DNA from 3 places in the Mycolicibacterium nivoides genome. Region 1 is predicted to be linked to each of the others. Evidence: riboswitches for the same ligand, from Rfam matches in the RefSeq annotation. Region 1 holds a riboswitch; each other region holds the start of a gene.
What was found. Region 1 has a riboswitch for glycine ahead of gcvP (aminomethyl-transferring glycine dehydrogenase). Riboswitches for the same ligand answer to the same signal wherever they lie in the genome.
Positions count from the first base shown of each region.

Region 2: another riboswitch for glycine. It lies ahead of cycA (D-serine/D-alanine/glycine transporter); the one in region 1 lies ahead of gcvP (aminomethyl-transferring glycine dehydrogenase).
Region 3: another riboswitch for glycine. It lies ahead of gcvP (aminomethyl-transferring glycine dehydrogenase); the one in region 1 lies ahead of gcvP (aminomethyl-transferring glycine dehydrogenase).

Region 1 is NZ_CP034072.1:5,640,888-5,645,099, forward strand. It holds gene gcvP (aminomethyl-transferring glycine dehydrogenase) at 1-1,894, opposite strand, end outside; glycine riboswitch at 2,045-2,135, opposite strand; gene speB (agmatinase) at 2,171-3,172, opposite strand; gene EH231_RS27730 (LacI family DNA-binding transcriptional regulator) at 3,300-4,212, opposite strand, start outside.
Region 2 is NZ_CP034072.1:1,704,810-1,709,021, reverse strand. It holds gene lon (endopeptidase La) at 1-1,832, shown strand, start outside; glycine riboswitch at 2,016-2,114, shown strand; gene cycA (D-serine/D-alanine/glycine transporter) at 2,276-3,742, shown strand; gene EH231_RS08125 (nitroreductase/quinone reductase family protein) at 3,762-4,151, shown strand; gene EH231_RS08120 (TfoX/Sxy family protein) at 4,153-4,212, shown strand, end outside.
Region 3 is NZ_CP034072.1:1,654,262-1,658,473, reverse strand. It holds gene gcvP (aminomethyl-transferring glycine dehydrogenase) at 1-1,550, opposite strand, end outside; glycine riboswitch at 1,704-1,802, opposite strand; gene EH231_RS07895 (MerR family transcriptional regulator) at 1,919-2,539, opposite strand; gene EH231_RS07890 (bifunctional nuclease family protein) at 2,795-3,289, opposite strand; gene ftsR (transcriptional regulator FtsR) at 3,413-4,162, opposite strand; gene garA (glycogen accumulation regulator GarA) at 4,166-4,212, opposite strand, start outside.

The DNA of each region.
Region 1 (4,212 bases):
CGGCGAGCTTGGCCTCCAGATCGTCGTGGTCGATGTTGCCGTTGGCGGCCGTCTTCACGACGACCACGCGCATCCCGGCCAGGACGGCCGAGGCCGCATTGGTGCCGTGTGCCGACTGCGGGATGAGGCAGACGTCGCGGTGGTCCTCGCCGCGTGACCGGTGGTAGGCGTTGATGGCCAGCAGGCCCGCGAGCTCGCCCTGGGATCCGGCGTTGGGCTGCAACGAAACCCGGTCGTAGCCGGTGATCTCGGCCAGCCAGGTTTCCAGATTGCCGATCAGCTCGAGGTACCCCGCGGTCTGTTCGGCAGGCGCGTACGGGTGGATACCGGCGAACCCGGGCCAGCTGATCGGTTCCATCTCGGCCGCGGCGTTGAGCTTCATGGTGCAGGATCCGAGCGGGATCATGGTGCGGTCCAGCGCCAGATCCCGGTCCGAGAGCTCCCGCAGGAAACGCAGCATCGCGGTTTCGGATCGATGCGTTTGAAACACGGGGTGCTGCAGGTACTCCGACGTGCGAAGCAGAGCGGCAGGCAACGCGAACGGACGATCGGTGGCCGTCGGCGAAGCACCGAACACCTCGAGCACGCGCCCGACCACGTCGTCGGTGGTGCACTCGTCGCAGGCGATGCCGACATGGTCGGCGTCGACCAGACGAAGGTTGATACCGGCCCGGTCGGCGGCCGCCACGATCTCGTGGGCGGTGCCCGGGACCCGCACCAGCACGGTGTCGAAGAACGAGTCGTGCACGACCTCACGCCCCGCGGCACGCAGACCGTCGGCCAGCGCGACGGCGTGCCCATGGACGCGGGTTGCGATGGCGCGCAAGCCTTCCGGTCCGTGGTAGGCGGCGTACATGGCGGCGACGTTGGCCAGCAATGCCTGCGCGGTGCAGATGTTGCTGGTCGCCTTGTCGCGGCGGATGTGCTGCTCGCGGGTCTGCAGTGCGAGCCGGTAGGCCGGCTTGCCCGCCACGTCGACCGATACCCCGACCAGACGGCCGGGCAGCATGCGCTCCAGACCGGACCGCACCGCCATGTAGCCGGCGTGGGGACCGCCGAAGAACAGCGGCACGCCGAACCGCTGTGCCGAGCCCACCGCGATGTCGGCGCCCTGCTCGCCGGGGGCCGTGATCAGGGTCAGCGACAGCAGGTCGGCGGCGACGGTGGTGAGCATTCCGCGCTCGTGTGCCGCGGCGACGAGCGGGGCGAGGTCGCGCACCGCTCCGCTGGCGCCCGGGGACTGGAAGACGACGCCGAAGGCGTCGCCGGCGGGCAGCGTCCCGGTCAGATCGGCGACCACCACCTCGACGCCGACGGCTTCGGCCCGCCCGCGTATCACCGCGAGCGTCTGCGGCAGGCAATCGGCATCCAGCACCACACGGTTGGACGACACCTTCTTGTTGGCCCGCCGCATCAACAGCACCGCCTCCATCACCGCGGTGGCCTCGTCCAGCAGCGATGCACCGGCGACCGGCAGCGCCGTGAGGTCCTCGATCAGCGTCTGGAACGTCAGCAGCGCCTCTAGCCTGCCCTGCGAGATCTCCGGCTGGTACGGCGTGTAGGCGGTGTACCAGGCCGGCGACTCGAGCATGTTGCGGCGCAGGACCGCGGGGGTGATGGTGTCGTGGTAGCCGAGGCCGATCATCTGAATCCGCGGCTGATTGCGGTCGGCCAGCTCGCGCAGTGCCGCGAGCACCTGCTGTTCGGATCGCGCGGCGGGCAGCCGCAAGCCATCGGTGCAGCGGATCTGCCGGGGCACCGCGCTGTCGATCAACTCATCGGTGGTGGCGAATCCGAGAGCATCGAGCATGCGCCGCTCGCCCACTCGGTCAGGGCCGATGTGTCGGTCGCGAAAAGAGTTGTCGTCGTGGACAATTGCGGTGCACTCGGGCATGAGGCGACTCCGGTTTCGGGCATCGCGGTTACACGATGCGTCGTGAAGTGACACCTCCCCGCTCTGTCCTGAAACCTGAGAGTTTTAGCGCGTTGCGCCTTTCCCCTTCGGTAAGCCCGATCCTGCGATCGCGCTGTTCTCCAGAGTTGTCTCGACACTGCGGTATTGGGCCTGAGAGATTCCCGGGGAGGAGTTGCTCCTACGGCGCCTCCGGAATCGGAGGTTCTCCCACAATGCGTCATCGACGTATTGAGTTATGTGACGGATGCTACTCGATCAAGGCGCCGTGGCCGCAACCTCACCGTTGACGGGCAGATTCGACTGCCGTCCGGCGACCATGAGAGACACGATGTCGAACACCACCGTGGCCGCCGCCACGCTGGTGATTTCGGCGTGGTCGTAGGCGGGCGCCACCTCGACGACGTCGGCGCCGACGATGTTGAGGCCGGACATCTTGCGCAGCATCTTCAGCAGTTCGCGCGAGGTCAGGCCGCCGGATTCGGGGGTGCCGGTGCCCGGGGCGAACGCCGGGTCGAGCACGTCGATGTCGATGGACAGGTACACCGGGAGGTCGTCGACCCGGCGGCGCACCACGTCGACGGCCGCGTCGGTACCGATCACGTCCAGGTCGCCCGCCCGGATGATCTTGAACCCCATGCGGGCGTCGTCGTCGAGATCGATCTGGTCGTAGATCGGGCCGCGGATGCCGACGTGGATCGAGTGATCCTCGATCAGCAACCCCTCCTCGAACGCCCGGCGGAAGATCGTGCCGTGCGTGACCGGCGCGTTGAAGTAGGTGTCCCAGGTGTCCAGGTGCGCGTCGAAGTGGACCAGCGCGACGGGGCCGTGCTTGGCGTGCAGGGCACGCAGGTTCGGCAGCGCGATGGTGTGGTCACCGCCGATGGACACGATGCGGCGGTCGCCGCCGGCCAGAATGTCGGAGGCGTGGTCCTGGATCTGCTGGCAGGCCTCGGCGATGTTGTACGGCGTGACGGCGACGTCTCCGGCATCCACCACCTGCACGTGCTCCAGCGGCGCGACACCCAGTTCGACGTGATAGCCGGGACGAAGGGTGCGCGCGGCCTGCCGGACCGCCATCGGACCGAACCGGGCACCGGGCCGGTAGGAGGTACCGCCGTCGAAGGGCACGCCGAGGATCGCGATGTCGTAGTCGGACACCTCATGGATGTCGGCGATCCGGGCGAAGGTGCCCTTCCCGGCGTAGCGCGGGACCTGGGTGGCGGGCAGTGCGCCGATGATGCCGTTGTGCGTGCTCATCTGTGGTTTCCAGCCTTTCGACTCGCCGGGTGTTGACAGTCAGCATCACTCCCGGCGCACACCCGTAGCGAGCAGATAATGCCCAAACACTGACGAGTGCCTTTGAGCAATCGCACAAGGGCCTAGCTCACGCGCACCCGCAGGTCTCCCCCACCCGCAACGCGGGCACCAGGCCGTCCCCGGCAACCGGGGCATCCCCGAGCAACAAGCCGAGCGCCTGACGCGCCAAGGCATCGACGGGTTGCTGCACCGCGGTGAGCCGCACCTGCCCGTAATCGACGGCGCTGCCGTCGAAACCGACCACCCCGACGTCGCCGGGCACCCGCAGTCCCGCATCGCTGATCGCCCGGATCGTGGCGGCCGACTGGCCGTAGGTGCCCACCACGAACGCGCGCGGGACGTGTTCGGCGCGACGCAGAAACTCCCCGACCGCGCCGTACGCGCCGGACGGGGTGAGATCGGTCCGGATGAGCGGGAGGTCGTGCCCGACGACGGCGGCGACTCCCTCGAACCGCTGTTGCACGGTTTCGCGGTCACCGTGATGGACGTCGTCCTCGGTGAAACCGCCGACGAACGCGACGTCGCGACAACCATGGACATCGAGCAGGTGCCGGGCGACGAGTGCGCCGGCATTCACGTGGTCCACCCCGACGATGTCGGCTTCCACCTCACCGCGGATGTTGTGCATCCACACCACCGGAATACGTTCCTGCCGACACAGATTCGCCGTTCCGGGGGCGTTCGCCGCCCCGACCACCAGCAGTCCGTCGACACCGACTTCGGCGAACGCGGCCGCGAACTCAAGTTCACGTTCGGGGTCATAGCCGGTGTTGCCGATCAGCGTCAGGTGGTCGCGTGCCCGGGCTTCGATCTCGATCCGCCCCACGAACTCACCGAACAGCGGCAGCGTGAGGTCGGGGACCAACAGCCCGATCTGCCGCCATCGCCGCGACCGGCGCAGCGCCCTGGCCCGTACATCGGGCCGGTAGTTCAACTCGTCGATCGCACTGATCACCTTGGCCCGCAACAATTCCGATACC
Region 2 (4,212 bases), 3.0 Mb from region 1:
TGCAGAAGCGTCAGCTCCTGGAGACCGAGGACGTGAGTCGCCGCCTGAGCCTGCTCATCGAATGGACCGGCGAGCACCTGGCCGAAGTCGAGGTCAACGACAAGATCGCCGAGGACGTCCGGGCCGGGATGGACAAGCAGCAGAAGGAATTCCTGCTGCGCCAGCAGTTGAACGCGATCCGCAAGGAACTGGGCGAAGGCGAGCCCGAGGGGTCAGACGATTACCGGGCCCGGGTCGAGGCCGCCGATCTGCCGGAGAAGGTCCGCGAGGCCGCGCTGCGGGAGGTCGGCAAGCTGGAACGCTCCAGCGAGCAGAGCCCCGAGGGCGGCTGGATCCGTACCTGGCTGGACACCGTTCTGGATCTGCCGTGGAACGAACGGACCGAGGACTCGACCGACCTCAAGGGTGCCCGCGAGATCTTGGACGCCGATCACCACGGTCTGGACGACGTCAAGGACCGCATCGTCGAGTACCTGGCCGTGCGGGCCCGTCGTGCCCAGCGCGGCATGGCCGTCGTCGGTGGCCGCGGCTCGGGCGCCGTGATGGTGCTGGCCGGTCCGCCCGGGGTCGGCAAGACCTCGTTGGGTGAGTCCGTGGCCCGGGCTCTGGGCCGCAAGTTCGTGCGCGTCGCCCTAGGCGGTGTGCGTGACGAGGCCGAGATCCGCGGCCACCGGCGTACCTACGTCGGCGCGCTTCCGGGCCGGGTCGTGCGGGCCATCGGCGAGGCGGGTTCGATGAATCCCGTTGTGCTGCTGGACGAGATCGACAAGGTGGGCTCGGACTACCGGGGCGACCCGTCTGCCGCGCTGCTGGAGGTGCTGGACCCGGCGCAGAATCACACGTTCCGCGACCACTACCTGGACCTGGATCTGGACCTGTCCGACGTCGTGTTCCTGGCGACGGCCAACGTCATCGAGAACATTCCCTCGGCGCTGCTGGACCGCATGGAACTGGTGCAGATCGACGGCTACACCGAGGACGACAAGGTCGCGATCGCACGGGACTACCTGCTGCCACGGCAGGCCGAACGCGCTGCCCTGACCGATGCCGAGGTGACGGTGACGGATGCGGCGCTGCGCAAGATCGCCGCGGACTACACCCGTGAGCCAGGCGTTCGTCAGTTCGAACGGTTGCTGGCCAAGGCGCTGCGCAAGGTGACCACGAAACTGGACTCCACCGAGGCCCCGATCGTGATTGATGAGCCGGATCTCGTTGAGTACCTGGGGCGTCCACGCTTCACGCCGGAGTCCGACGAGCGCACCGCGGTGCCGGGTGTGGCGACCGGCCTGGCCGTCACAGGACTGGGCGGTGACGTGCTCTTCATCGAGGTGAACTCGAACGAGGGTGAGCCGGGCCTGAAGCTGACCGGTCAACTGGGTGACGTCATGAAGGAGTCGGCGCAGATCGCGCTGTCCTACGTGCGGGCCCACGCCGAGCAGTTGGGCGTCGACCCGAAGGCGCTGGACCGTCAGATCCACGTGCACGTCCCCGCGGGCGCGGTGCCCAAGGACGGGCCGTCGGCCGGCGTCACGATGGTGACGGCACTGGTGTCGATGGCCACCGGGCGGCAGGTGCGCGGCGATGTCGGCATGACCGGCGAGGTCACGCTGAACGGCCGGGTGCTGCCCATCGGCGGCGTCAAGCAGAAGCTGCTCGCTGCGCAGCGGGCGGGGCTGAAGACGGTGTTCATCCCGGCGCGCAACGAGCCGGACCTGGACGACGTGCCGGCCGAGGTGCTCGACGCACTGGAGGTCAAGCCGATGACAGACGTGGCCGACATCATCGCGGCGGCGCTGGAACCGGCCGCCGAGCAGGCGACCGCCGCCGCGTAAGGAAATCCACCGCGCGAGCGACCGTGAATGTACGCAGGTGACGGCGCGTCACCGTACAGACACGGTCGCTCGGCGTGCGCGGATGACGCGCGGTCCCCATGGGGGTGCGCGATCCGCACTCGGCTGCTAACGTGACGCGCGGCACACTCCAGGTTCGGGGTGGCTCACAACTCAAGACGCCGTTGAGTCGCGGCGGGAGAGTCCCGCCCCATCCAGCCGGCGGGCGCCGCAGGAGCAAATCCTCCCCAGGAATCTCTCAGGCCCCCGTATCGCCGCGACTAGGCACCTCTGGAAAGCAGTCGGCCAGTCCAGGACCGGCTCACCGAAGGGGCAGGTGAAGCGCCGGTAGCGGCGGTTCGTGAAAACTCTCAGGTTCAAAACGACAGAGCGGGGAGGCGCCCGCAGTCCGCGCTCCCCATGGGGCCTGAGATCCTTAGGTTGCTATGTCCCAATCCAGTGATCTGTCCGCTGATTCAGCGGAATCGCCCGCATCGTCCGGCGAGCCACAGCACCTTTCCCGTCAGCTCTCCAACCGGCACATCCAGCTGATCGCGATCGGCGGTGCCATCGGCACGGGCCTGTTCATGGGGTCCGGCAAGACCATCTCGCTGGCCGGCCCATCGGTGCTGTTCGTCTACATGATCATCGGCTTCATGCTGTTCTTCGTGATGCGGGCCATGGGCGAGCTGCTGCTGTCCAACCTGCATTACAAGTCCTTCGCCGATTTCGCCGCCGACCTCCTCGGCCCGTGGGCGGGGTTCTTCACCGGCTGGACCTACTGGTTCTGCTGGATCGTCACGGGCGTCGCCGACGTGGTGGTGATCGCCGGGTACGTGGCCTTCTGGTGGCCGGACCTCCCGCTGTGGATACCGGCTCTCGCGACGGTCGTGGTGCTGATCGGACTGAATCTGCCGACCGTGCGCGCCTTCGGCGAGACCGAGTTCTGGTTCGCCCTGATCAAGATCATCGCGATCGTGACGCTGATCATCGTCGGCCTCGTCATGATCTTCACCAGTTTCCAAGCGCCCACCGGCGCCCAGGCCTCCTTCGCCAACCTGTGGAACGACGGCGGCTTCTTCCCCACCGGCCCAATGGGATTCGTGGCCGGCTTCCAGATCGCGACCTTCGCGTTCGTCGGCATCGAACTGGTGGGCACCACTGCCGCCGAGGCCAAGGACCCGGAACGCAACCTGCCCAAGGCGATCAACTCGATCCCCGTGCGCGTCATGCTCTTCTACGTCGCCGCCCTGACCATCATCATCGCGGTCACGCCGTGGCGCGAGATCGATCCCAAACTCAGCCCGTTCGTGGCCATGTTCAGCCTGGCGGGCCTGGGAATCGCCGCTTCGGTGGTCAACTTCGTGGTGCTGACCTCGGCGACGTCGTCGGCCAACTCCGGCATCTACTCGACCTCCCGGATGGTCTACGGCCTGGCCACCGAAGGTGACGCACCCCGCCTGTTCGGCCGGCTCACCTCACGGCGCGTGCCCGCCAACGCGTTGTTCCTGTCCGGGGTGTTCCTGCTGTCCGGTGTGGTCATGGTCGCCGCCGGCGACTCGATCGTCGCGGCCTTCACCCTGGTCACGACCATCTCGTCGCTGTGCTTCATCTTCGTCTGGACGATCATCCTGGTCAGCTACCTCGTCTACCGGAAACGCCGGCCGGAACTGCACGAGGCGTCGAAGTTCAAGATGCCCGGCGGCATCGTGATGTGTTACGTCGTCCTGGCCTTCTTCGCCTTCCTGATCGTGGCGTTCGCCTTGAAGGAAGACACCCTGCAGGCCGAACTCGTGACGCCGGTGTGGTTCCTGGTACTCGGTATCGCCTGGCTGGTGCTGCGGCGTCGCCCGCAACATCTGGCCCGCGAAGCCGAATTCCGCGCCGAACTCAAGTCGACGGATTCTGACTGACGCTCGGTAGGGTGGCGCCATGGTGGATCTTCGTGATCTGAAGCGACGCATCGTCCATGGCGCCCAACGCCGCATCGTCAATCCGGTCGGCCGCCAACTGCCCGTCACCATGCTGGAGACGGTCGGCCGGAAATCCGGCGAACCACGGCACACCGCCGTGGGCGGCCGGGTGATCGGCGATCAATTCTGGATGGTCGCCGAGCACGGCGAGCGCTCCCACTACGTGCTCAACATCAAGGCCAATCCTGCTGTGCGGCTGCGGATCAACGGCCACTGGCGGACCGGGACGGCGTACCTGCTGCCCGACGACGACCCGGTCGCGCGGCTCAAGGAGCTGCCGACGCTCAACAGTGCGGTGGTCCGGGCCATGGGCAGCGATCTGCTCACCCTCCGCATCGACCTCGACTGACATGGCCTTCGACCCGGACCTGGCCGATCGCATCCGCGAGTTGACGGCAACCGAAAGCGGC
Region 3 (4,212 bases), 2.9 Mb from region 1:
CCGAACTCGGGCCAGGTGATCGGCTCCATCTCGGCGGCCGCGTTGAGCTTCATCGTGCAGGAGCCCAGCGGAATCATGCTGCGGTCCAACGCGATGTCCTTGTCCGCCAGCGCCCGGAGATAACGCATCATCTCGGTCTCGGTGCGGTACTTGTTGAACGCCGGGTGCGTGAGGAAGTCCGAGGTCCGCGTCACGATGCCTGCCGACACCGGTTCGGCGGCGGAGACACCGAACGCCTCCACGACCGCAGCCACATGCGCATCGGTGGTCGCCTCGTCGCAGGACACCGAGACGTGATCGGCGTCCACACGCCACAGGTTGATCCCCTTGGCCTTGGCGGCCGCGACCACCGCGTCGGCGCGTCCGGGAACCCGGGCCAGCACGGTGTCGAAGTACTTGTCGTGCACCAGCGCATCGCCGAGCGCGCCGGCGATCGCCGAGGCGTGGCCGTGTACGCGGCGGGCGATGGCAGTCAGTCCCTGAGCGCCGTGATAGCTGGCGTACATCGCGGCCATCACCGCCAGCAGCACCTGTGCGGTACAGATGTTGCTGGTCGCCTTGTCCCGGCGGATGTGCTGCTCGCGGGTCTGCAGCGCCAGGCGGTAGGCCGGCGCGCCGTCGGCGTCGACCGAGACGCCGACCAGCCGGCCCGGCAACTGCCGGGCGTGCTTGGCGTGCACGGCGAGATAGCCGGCGTGGGGTCCACCGAATCCCATTGGCACGCCGAACCGTTGGCTTGTTCCGAAGGCCACGTCGGCGCCGATCTCGCCCGGCGGCGTGATCACGGTCAGTGCCAGCAGGTCGGCACCGACGGCGACGAGCGCGCCACGCTCATGGGAATCCGAGACCAAGCTCGCCCAGTCCACGACACGCCCACTCGCTCCGGGCAGCTGCACGATGACACCGAAGAACTCGCCTTCCGGAAGTCCCTGGCGCAGATCGGCCGTGACGATCTCGATGCCGAGCGGCTCCGCCCGGGTGGCCAGCACGGCCGCGGTCTGCGCGTACACGTCGGTGTCGACCAGGAGCCGATTCGCCTTGGACTTGGTCGCGCGGTGCATCAACGTCATGGCCTCGGCCGCGGCGGTGCCCTCGTCGAGCATCGAGGCGTTGGCGACCTCGAGTGCGGTCAGATCCGAGACCATGGTCTGGAAGTTCAGCAGGACCTCGAGACGGCCCTGGCTGATCTCGGGCTGATACGGCGTGTACGCGGTGTACCAGGCGGGGTTCTCAAGAATGTTGCGCCGCAGGACGGCGGGAGTGAAGGTGTCGAAGTAGCCCTGACCGATCATCGAGACCGCGGTCGTGTTGGAGTCGGCCAACGCGCGCAGCTCGGCCAGTGACTCCTCCTCGGTGGCCGGCGCGGGCAGACCCTCCAGCCCCGGGGCGACACCGCCGGACGACAGCGCGTCGAGGATGCCCGCCGGAAGCGCCTTGGCAGCGAGCTCGTCGAGGGATGCCACGCCGATCACTTCGAGCATGGTGCTCACGGCGGAGGCGTCCGGGCCGATGTGACGATCGGAGAAACGCGATTGATGCTGGTCGGACACGACACTCCCCTGAGGCGCAGACGTGCTCAGACGTCCTAGGCGTCCCTCTCCCTCTGTCGTCGACCCGGTCCGGGCGCCTGAGAGATTCAGTCCCGGTACAGGACTTTTCCCCATGGGCGGGTGCCCAGCGGGCACCACTTTCCAGAGGCATCGGGGCCTGGCGCGGTCCTGGGTGCCTGAGAGGTTGACGGAGAGGTATTGCTCCTTCGGCGTCCGTGGCTGGCTGTCACGAAGCTCTCCCGCGCGAGGGCGATGCGTCCCTCATCTTACCGGGCATCCACCGGCTTCTCCGCATAGCCGCGAACCGACGCGCAGGTGCCCCGCATCACCGGATACGGGGCACCTAGGTGTCTGGTCGGGAGGGAGGGTCAGCCGATCTTGCGGTCGCGGCTTTTGCGCCGCGACGCCAGCTCATCCTCGGGGGATGGAATGGACTCGCCGCCGTCGGCACGCTCACCCGGGAAATCGGCGATGGTGCCGGTCAGCTCACGCATGGCGCCGGATACCGCGATGCCGAACACGCCCTGACCGCCCTGCAGCAGGTCGACAACCTCTTCGGCCGACGTGCACTCGTAGACCGTGGTGCCGTCGGAGAACAGGGTGATGTTGGCCAGATCCTGCACGCCGCGCTGGCGCAGGTGGTCGACCGCGACCCGGATGTTGTGCAACGAGATACCGGTGTCGAGCAACCGCTTGACGATCTTGAGGACCAGAACGTCCTTGAACGAGTAGAGGCGCTGGCTGCCCGAACCGGCCGCGCCCCGGATCGAGGGAACCACCAGGGAGGTACGCGCCCAGTAATCGAGCTGCCGGTAGGTGATCCCGGCGATCTGGCACGCGCTGGGACCGCGGTAACCGACGAGTTCGTCAGGAACCGAATCGTCGGGGAACAGCCCACCCTGCACGGGTTCGCCAGCCGGCCTGACAGGCGGCTCCGCGCCGCTCCCGGTGGTCAGATCCAGCTCTTCCTGCCGTGGCGTGTCACCCACTGTGAATCCTCTCGCCGTTCGAACTCGCCCGCGTCGTACTGCTACGTCATGTACCGCGGCCACCTGTGCCGCGGCGGTTTGCTGCGAGCTCGAATGTGTCGAGCATACGCTTCCCGCCGAGCCCTGATTGCCCGCTGTAGAGAAAGTATGGCGCCCGAATTCCTGCCCGATTGGCTCCCGCGCCGCGTGTTGACACCGGTATGCGCACTTGAGACGTATCCGTGATCTGCGACGGCGCAGCGGCGCGGGCGGCGGTCATGTGGCCTTGAAGTCGTCCGGTGAAACGCTGTCCAGGAATTCCTTGAACTTCTCGACCTCGTCCTCGCGGACGGTGCCGGCGGCCTCTTCGTCGTTCTCGTCGGGAATCAGCAGGCCGGCTTCGGCCAGCACCGCCTCCTCCACGTAGATCGGGACGCCGACACGCAGGGCGATCGCCACCGAATCCGAAGGCCTGGCCGACACCTTGATGTCACGGTCGAAGATCAGGTCGGCGTAGAAAGTGCCTTCCTGCAGGTCGACGATCCGCACCTCTTTGAGCGAATGCCCAAGGGCGGTAATGACATCTCGGATCAAGTCGTGGGTGAGCGGCCGGGCGGGTTCGACGCCCTGCTGTTCCAGCGCGATCGCGGCAGCCTCCGACTGCCCGATCCAGATCGGTAGGTAGCGATCGCCGTTGGATTCCCGCAAAAGCAACACGGGCTGGTTCTGCGGCTGTTCCACCCGAATGCCGACCACGCGAACCTCAGCCATCTGTGCCTGCCCTCCGCACCGCCGTGCCGTTTCGTCGAATCTTCGTCCGTCGCACCGTCCGCCATCACCACATTGCCAGGGGTCCCGACGTAGACGAACTGGCCGTCAAAACGAGTCTAGTCCTCAGCGATCCAGAACGTCGCGTACGGCGGACTTGATGAGCGACGTGTGCAAGGTGATCGCCAGGGCGGCCACCTCACGCGCCAGATCGTCGGCGCGGTCGCGGGCTCCGGCCTTGCCCGCCTTGCCCACCGGGCCCGCGATCTGGGCGATCAGGTCAGATTGCCGGTCCGCCGCGGAGCGGAACGCCCGCAGGTGTCGGGGCTCGACACCGTAGTCACCGAGGGCGCGCGCGCACTGCGCGATCACCACGGAATGTTCATCGAAAAGCCCGGCCGGCCCGGCGGTGATGATGCCGTTGCGCACCAGCGCCCCCAGCATCTCGTCGTCGATGCCCGACCGGGCCAACAGATCTTCACGGGACAGCCGGACCTGGGGCGGCGCCACCGCTGAAACACCGGCAGCGCCGTCCGCCGAGCCGTCCCCGCCCTCGGATACCGGCACCAGACGCGGCACGCCGTAGGCGGATCCCACCTGGGGCAACTCACCGTCGGGTTGAGCGTCCAGCTGGGCCTTGATCACCTTCAAGGGCAGGTACTGGTCACGCTGGGCGGTCAGGATGAACCTCAACCGCGCACAGTCGTACGCCGTGAACCGCCGGTACCCCGACGCGGTGCGCTGCGGCGTGACCAGTCCCTCTGCCTCAAGGAATCGGATCTTGGAGATGCTGATGTCCGGAAAGTCGCCCCGCAGCAGGTCCAGCACTGCGCCGATCGACATCCCGGCCAGTGCAGGTCTGTCGGGGGCAGTCATCGGCTAGCTGGCGGAGCCGCTGTCGTCGTCAGACCGGGGACCGGTGAGGA